2 regions of the Bradyrhizobium sp. USDA 4532 genome follow, and region 2 is predicted to be linked to the other one. Evidence: riboswitches for the same ligand, from Rfam matches in the RefSeq annotation. Region 2 holds a riboswitch; the other holds the start of a gene.

Region 1 (3,949 bases), 170 kb from region 2:
AGCCAAGCGCGTTCTGGCCGTGATCGCGGGCGCCCTTGCCCATCGACACGACGCGAACCTCGTCGCCGTATTTCTCGCCGAACAGCGCGCGGGCGCCGGCCTCGCGGGCATCGTCGACGCCCATGACCCGGGTCGTGACCTCGTCATTCTCCAGCACGACATCGTTGGCGATGTCCTCGATCCGGGCGAGCTCTTCCGGCGTGATCTGCTTCGGATGCACGAAGTCGAAGCGCAGCCGGTCCGGCGTCACCAGCGAGCCGCGCTGCGCGATGTGATCGCCGAGCACCTGGCGGAGCGCCTCGTGCAACAGATGCGTCGCCGAATGGTTGGCGCGGATCGACGAGCGCCTGGTGTGGTCGACCTCGAGCTGTAATGCGGTGCCGACACCGAGCGTGCCCTGCTCCACCGTGCCGAGATGCACAAAGAGATCGCCGGCCTTCTTCTGCGTGTCGGTGACGCGGAACTTAACGCCCTCCCCGGTCAGCACGCCGGTGTCGCCGACCTGGCCGCCGGACTCGCCGTAGAACGGCGTCTGGTTCAAGACGATCGCGCCGCTCTCGCCGGCCTTGAGGCTCGCGACTTCGGCGCCGTCCTTGATCAGCGCCGTCACCGCGCCTTCCGCGCTCTCGGTCTCGTAGCCCAGAAACTCGGTCGCGCCGAGCTTCTCGCGCAGCGGGAACCAGATCGCTTCGCTCGCCGCCTCGCCGGAGCCCGCCCAAGACGCACGCGCCTTGATGCGCTGGCGCTCCATCGCGTCGGTGAACGCCGCCTGGTCGACGCTGATACCGCGCGACTTCAACGCGTCCTGGGTCAGGTCCAGCGGGAAACCAAAGGTGTCGTACAGGGTGAAGGCGGTGTCGCCGTCGAACATGTCGCCCTTCTTGAGGCCGGCGCTCTTCTCGTCGAGCAGCGACAATCCGCGCACCAGGGTCTTGCGGAACCGCGTCTCTTCCAGCCGCAGCGTCTCCTCGATCAGCTTCTCAGCGCGCACTAAGTCCGGATAAGCCTGGCCCATCTCGCGGACCAGCGCCCAGACCAGCCGATGCATCAGCGGCTCGCTCGCGCCGAGCAGCTGCGCATGGCGCATCGCGCGGCGCATGATCCGGCGCAGCACATAGCCGCGGCCCTCGTTCGACGGCAGCACGCCATCGGCGATCAGGAAAGCCGACGAACGCAGATGGTCCGCGATCACCCGGTACGACGCCACGTTCCGCGCGTTCGGCCCATGGCCGAGCGCCGACGATGCCGCATCGATCAGGTTGCGGAACAGGTCGCTCTCGAACACGCTTTCGACGCCCTGCAAGATCGACGCCATGCGCTCCAGGCCCATGCCGGTATCGATCGAGGGACGCGGCAGCGCCACGCGCTCCTCCTTCGTCACCTGCTCGTACTGCATGAACACCAGGTTCCAGAACTCCAGGAAGCGGTCGCCGTCCTCCTCAGGCGTGCCCGGCGGACCGCCCCAGATGTGCTCGCCGCGATCGATGAAGATTTCGGAGCACGGCCCGCACGGGCCGGTATCGCCCATCGCCCAGAAATTGTCCGAGGTCGCGATCCGTATGATGCGGTCATCCGAGAAGCCGGCGATCTTCTTCCAGTGGCCCGCCGCCTCGTCGTCGTCGTGGTAGACGGTGACGAGCAGCTTGTCCTTCTTCAGCCCGAACTCCTTCGTGATCAGGTTCCAGGCCAGCTCGATCGCGCGCTCCTTGAAGTAATCGCCGAACGAGAAGTTGCCGAGCATCTCGAAGAAGGTGAGATGGCGCGCGGTGTAGCCGACATTGTCGAGGTCGTTGTGCTTGCCGCCGGCGCGCACGCATTTCTGCGCCGTGGTGGCACGCTGATAGGGACGCTTCTCGATCCCGGTGAAGACGTTCTTGAACTGCACCATGCCGGCATTGTTGAACATCAAGGTCGGGTCGTTGCGCGGCACCAGCGGCGACGAGGCCACGATCTCGTGCCCGTTCGCCTTGAAGTAGTTCAGAAATGTCGACCTGATGTCGTTGACGCTGCTCATGTTCATCCAATCGGAAAAAGTGGCCGGCCAGCCGCAAAAAGGCGTCATTTTCCGGCCGAACGCTTTTAGACATTGCCAGCTGCGGTGTCCAGAAACTGTGCAGGCGGATCATGGGCTTGCCGCGGCAGCACAAAGCCCATTGGATAGTTGCTGCAGCTGCGTTGACAGTCTTGGTGGCGCCGTGTTTTCTACCTACCTATACCTAGTCACGTCGGGAGAGACCGGCCTTACCGCCGGCGCCGAAGGAGCAACCGCCCCGGAAACTCTCAGGCAAAAGGACCGCGTGACGTCTGACATCTGGAAAGAGACGCTGGGGTTCGCCCCGATGCGTCCGCCGACGGGATAATACTCTCAGGCACAGCGACAGATGGGGCTTTCTGCAGGTTTCTCAAGGGGAAATAGGTCCCCGGCGGGAACCGCGAGGCCCTGTGATGCTTGCGCGCGAAACCTCCCCGCTGAAACAGACCCCGCTGCACGCGCTGCACCTTGCGCGAGGCGCCAAGATGGTGCCGTTCGCCGGCTATGACATGCCGGTGCAATACGCGGCTGGCGTGCTGAAGGAGCACCTGCACACCCGCAAGGAAGCCGGCCTGTTCGATGTGTCGCACATGGGCCAGCTCGTGCTGAAGGCCAAATCCGGCAAGGTCGCGGATGCCGCGCTCGCACTGGAAAAACTGGTGCCGCAGGACATCGTCGGCATCGCGCCGGGACGGCAGCGCTACGCGCAATTCACCAACAATGACGGTGGCCTGCTCGACGACCTGATGGTGGCGAATTTCGGCGATCACCTGTTCCTGGTGGTCAACGCCGCTTGCAAGGCCGAGGACGAGGCGCATCTGCGCGCGAATCTCTCCGACGCCTGCGAGATCATCTCGCTGGCCGACCGCGCGCTGATCGCGCTGCAGGGCCCTAAAGCCGAATCGGCGCTGGCGAAACTTTGTGCAGATGTCGGTTCGATGAAATTCATGGATGCCGGTCCGCGCCGCGTCGGCGACGTCGACTGCTTCGTCTCGCGCTCCGGCTATACCGGCGAGGACGGCTTTGAGATTTCCGTGCCCGCGGACAAGGTGGAAGCCCTGGTCACCGCGCTGCTCGACAATCCCGACGTGTTGCCGATCGGGCTCGGCGCGCGCGACAGCCTGCGGCTCGAAGCCGGGCTGTGCCTCTATGGCCATGACATCGACACCACGACGACACCGGTCGAAGGCGCGCTGGAATGGTCGGTGCAGAAGGTTCGCCGCAGCGGCGGCGCCCGCGCCGGCGGCTTCCCCGGCGCCGACAAAATTCTCGCGCAATTCGCAGATGGCGCTGCGCGCCGACGGGTCGGCCTGAAGCCTGACGGCCGCGCACCGGTGCGCGAAGGCGCCGCGCTGTTCGCCGATGCCGGCTCGACCGAGCAGATCGGCAAGGTGACCTCGGGCGGCTTCGGCCCGAGCCTCAATGCGCCGGTTGCGATGGGCTACCTGCCCACGGCCCTTTCCGCCGTCGGCACCACCGTTTTCGCCGAAGTGCGCGGCCAGCGGCTGCCGCTGAAAGTCGCCGCTACGCCCTTCGTCCCCAATACCTACAAACGCTGAACGCCAAAGGATCGACCCCATGACGACGCTGTACACGTCCGACCACGAATGGCTCCGCATCGAGGGCGACGTCGCCACGATCGGGATCACCGACTATGCGCAGTCGCAGCTCGGCGACGTCGTGTTCGTCGAACTGCCCAAGGTCGGCCGCAGCCTGAAGAAGGCCGAGGCCGCCGCTGTCGTCGAATCCGTCAAGGCCGCCTCCGACGTTTACGCGCCGATCTCCGGCGAGGTGGTCGAGGTCAACGACGCGCTCGCCGCCGAGCCCGCGCTGGTCAATTCCGACGCCGGCGGCAAGGCCTGGTTCTTCAAGCTGAAGATTGCCGACAAGGGCGAGCTCGGCGGCCTGATGGACGAG
Region 2 (3,949 bases):
AGACCAAGCGAGGTCCTGATACGTTCGAGCTGTTCGGGAGTCGCGTTGTCGCCGGCGAGGATGGCGGCCGGGTCGCCCGGCGTCAGCCGCAGCAACAGGAACACGAACAGAGCCACCACGCCCATCACGGGAATGGCGGCGAGGATGCGGCGAAGCAGATATCCGAGCAAATTTGATCCGTTGGGTTGTGGTCGATGAAGTCCCCAGCGGGACCGTTGCACACCAGACCGTAGCACAGATGGTAGCAGACTCACGGTAGAACTTGAGCAAGTCCCATGCCATCGGTGCTGCGGATTTTGCGGTGCAGCTAATCAGTCCTGTTGGCCGCGATTATTCCTCCGGTGAAGTTTGAAGCAGTCCACTGGAAGGTGGATTGATTTCAGCTTTGCGCGCGTCGGCGGGCACGTCGAGCCCGGCACCGAACGTCGGCGCCATCGGCGGCGTGTCGAGGTCGCGCCAATCGTCGATCGCCTGGGCCACCATCTGCGCCGTCGCCGCCGACAGTGTCCAGCCAAGATGACCGTGGCCCGTATTGTAGAACACGCCCGGAATCCGTCCGGCGCGAACCACCGGCATCATGTTCGGCATCATCGGGCGCAAGCCCGCCCATGGCACGACTTTCGACGTGTCGATCTCCGGGAAATGATGCCGCACCCAGTCCACCAGCGGTTGAATGCGATCGGCGCGAATGTCGCGGTTGAAGCCGTTGAACTCGGCGGTGCCGGCGACGCGGAAGCGGTCGGCGCCGAGCCGGCTGGTGACGATCTTCGCAGCTTCATCGAGCAGGCTGACGGTTGGGGCCGCATTCCGGCTTTGCGGCGCATCGAGCTGCACCGTGATCGAATAGCCCTTCACCGGATAGACATTGACGCGGTCGTTGAGCAGGCTGGCGAAGTGGCGGCTCGCCACGCCGGCGCAAATCACGATCCCGTCCGCCTGCAGCTGCTGGCGCGTCGCGACCGCAGCATCATGTGAAGCAGCTTCGTTCCAGCCGATGCGGAAGCCGTCATCGCCGTGTGCGATCGTGTCGACGTCGGCTTCATGGACGAAGCTCGCGCCACGGCGGATGCAGGCGTCGGCAAGCCCACGCGTGAATTTGTGAATATCGCCGGTCGCGTCCGACGGCGTGAAGAAGCCGCCATAGCAGGTTGTCTGCAGCGCGGGTTCGATGACGCGGATCTCGTCCGGGGTCACCGGCCGGCGGTCGAGCCCGCCTTGCTGCAGCAGCGCGTTGACCTTGAGGCCGGCTTCGAAGCCGGCCCTGTCGTGATAGACGTGCAGGATGCCGCGGCGTTCGAGATCGAAGGCGATGTTTTCGCGCTCTGCGATCGAGAACAGATGCTTGCGCGCTTCGATGGCGAGCTTCGTGGTCTCGATGGTGTTGCCGCGATAGCGCGTGATGTGGCCTACGAACTCGCCGATCCAGGAATATTTGTGCCAGCTCGGCTTCGGGTTCATCAGCAGCGGCGCGTCGCTTCTCAGCATCCAGCGCAGCCCCTTGAGGATGGTCGCGGCGCTGTTCCACACCTCGGCGTTGCTGGCGGAGAGTTGTCCGCCATTGGCGAACGAGGTTTCCATCGCGGCGTAGCGATGCCTGTCGAGGACAGTCACCTTGTAGCCGCGTTCAAGCAGGGCATAGGCCGTCGTTACGCCGGTGATGCCGGCGCCGATGATCGCGATGTGTGGCATGATAGTTGTCAGGCTCCCGTGGGTTAGAGTCGCCGAACCGCCGGTGAAACCGGCATCGGCGCCCCATCTGTCACGGTACCTGAGAGCTTGATCCGCATCGGGCTGTGGCCAGAAGCGAACTATCCCCTTCGGTGGACGTCATGGCCCTTGATGTGCGGCCATGTTCGTCTCTCTCCAGATCGTCCTGACGATACAGTCCTTTTGCCTGAGAGTTTCCGGGGCGGTTGCTCCGTCGGCGCCGAAGCCAACAACACGATTGTTGTCGGTTCGATCTCTCCCGCATCGTCGCGTTGGACGGCCGGACCGTAGGCGAAGCCTTAAAAATGGACAAGGCTAAATTTCGATCCGGCAGTGCCAACGTGTTGTGCAGTGCAAATCGATGTCAGTCCAGCGTCGCCAGCAGTGCCGCCATCAGGCGGCCGCGTTCGGCGAGGCTGTCGACCTCGATGTGCTCGTTGAGCGTATGTGCATCGGCGCCGCGAACGCCGAGGCCGTCGAGCGTGGGGATGCCCATCGCGCCGGTGAAGTTGCCGTCCGAGCCGCCGCCGGCGCTGCCGTGCGGCAGATCGAGACCCATCGCTGCAGCAAGGCCTTTTGCCTTTTCATAGAGCGCCATGGTGCCCGCATCGGGCTCCCACACCGGGCGGGTGACGCCGCGCGTCACCTTGAACGTCACGTCGTTGGCGGTGCCCGACAGTGCCAGCATGCGCTCGACGCCACGGTCGAGATCGGCCTGGCGCTTGGCCATGCTGAGCGCTTCGCCGGTACAGGTCGTCGCGACGCAATTGACCCACTGGCCGCCATGCACGATGCCGACCGAGAAGGTGCAGTCCTCGGTGGTCATGCCGTCGATGGCGATGATCTGCCGCGCCATCTCGCGGATCGCGGAGCGACCGGAAGACAGCGTTGCGCCGGCATGGCTGGGCTTGCCGGTGGCTTCCAGGTTGAAGCGCGCGATCGCATAACGGCCGGTGACGACGCCGTTGTTCGGACGGCCGGGCTCCGGCACCAGCACATATTTGTTGCGCGCGGCTTCCGCCTCGATGATGTCGCGCGTCGACGGCGTGCCGACCTCTTCGTCGGGGGTGAACAGCACGGTGATCGGCAGCGGAGTCGTGAAGGAGGCGCGCGCCAATTGCCTGATCGCCTCGATCGACAGGTAGTTGCCGCCCTTCATGTCGAAGATGCCCGGCCCGAAGCACTTGTTGCCTTCGCGCCGCCACTTCAGCTTTTCGATCGTGCCGACGGGGTGAACGGTGTCCAGATGGCCGGCGATCAGGATGCCGGGCTGGCCTTGTTTCGGATGGGGGAAACGGGCGCGGACGCAGCCCGCGAAGCCCTGGCGTCCGGCGATGCGCTCGATCGTCGCACCCATGATCGCCATCTCGCGGGCGGCGAGATCGAGCATGCGTTCGACCGCGGCGGCGTCCCAGGTCGGGCTTTCGCATTCCACCCAGCTGCGCAGGCCCTGCAGCATCGTTTCGGAATCAAAGGGGAGATTGGCGGGGTTCATCGTTGTTCTCTCTTGTTGTTCTGACGGCGCCGGCATCGCGCGCGCGTTACGAAAATCTCAGCCGACGATTTTGTAAAGCCAAAATCTGGCGCGCGGCCTCATTCGTTTGTGTACGTCCGATGCGACCTGAAACCGATTGACGCGCTTGGCGCTTGGTGCAAGTCTCAATTTCACAAGCCATACAGCATGTTAGTTCGCCTAAATAACGAACCACATGCATAACGAATAAGCCGGCTTTGACCAGTTACACGTCAGGAGAGATTGCATGTTCCCTATCTCGCGTTGGAAACACCGCACGCTAGCGGCCGCGTTGACGGCGCTCGCGCTGTCGTTCGCGCCGCAGGAATTGTCATTCGCGCCGCAGGCGATGGCCGCGGGCAAGACCATCACCGCGGTGATGCACTCGGATCTGCGCGTCATCGATCCGATCATGACCACGGCCTACATCACCCGCGATCATGGCTACATGATCTATGACACGCTGCTGGCGACGGATTCCAATTTCAAGATCCAGCCGCAGATGGCGGACTGGAAGGTTTCCGACGACAAGCTGACCTACACGTTCACGCTGCGCGACGGTCTGAAGTGGCACGACGGCGCGCCGGTCACCGCGGAAGACTGCGTCGCCTCGCTGCAGCGTTGGGGCAAGGTCGACGGCATGGGCCAGAAGCTGATGGACTTCGTCGCGAGCCTGGAGGCGACCGACGCCAAGACCATCACGCTGAAGCTGAAGGAACCCTACGGCCT

Evidence for each region. A riboswitch is a leader RNA that binds a small molecule or an ion and turns the genes downstream of it on or off. The one in region 2 is predicted to bind glycine.
Region 1: another riboswitch for glycine. It lies ahead of gcvT (glycine cleavage system aminomethyltransferase GcvT); the one in region 2 lies ahead of J2R76_RS02705 (D-amino acid dehydrogenase).

What each region holds. Positions count from the first base shown of each region.
Region 1 is NZ_JALJZN010000001.1:408,622-412,570, reverse strand. Features, by position in the region: gene alaS (alanine--tRNA ligase) at 1-2,014, opposite strand, end outside; glycine riboswitch at 2,217-2,305, shown strand; gene gcvT (glycine cleavage system aminomethyltransferase GcvT) at 2,446-3,591, shown strand; gene gcvH (glycine cleavage system protein GcvH) at 3,611-3,949, shown strand, end outside.
Region 2 is NZ_JALJZN010000001.1:576,284-580,232, forward strand. Features, by position in the region: gene J2R76_RS02700 (ABC transporter permease) at 1-170, opposite strand, end outside; gene J2R76_RS02705 (D-amino acid dehydrogenase) at 331-1,689, opposite strand; glycine riboswitch at 1,755-1,869, opposite strand; glycine riboswitch at 1,873-1,979, opposite strand; gene J2R76_RS02710 (M20/M25/M40 family metallo-hydrolase) at 2,072-3,202, opposite strand; gene J2R76_RS02715 (ABC transporter substrate-binding protein) at 3,468-3,949, shown strand, end outside.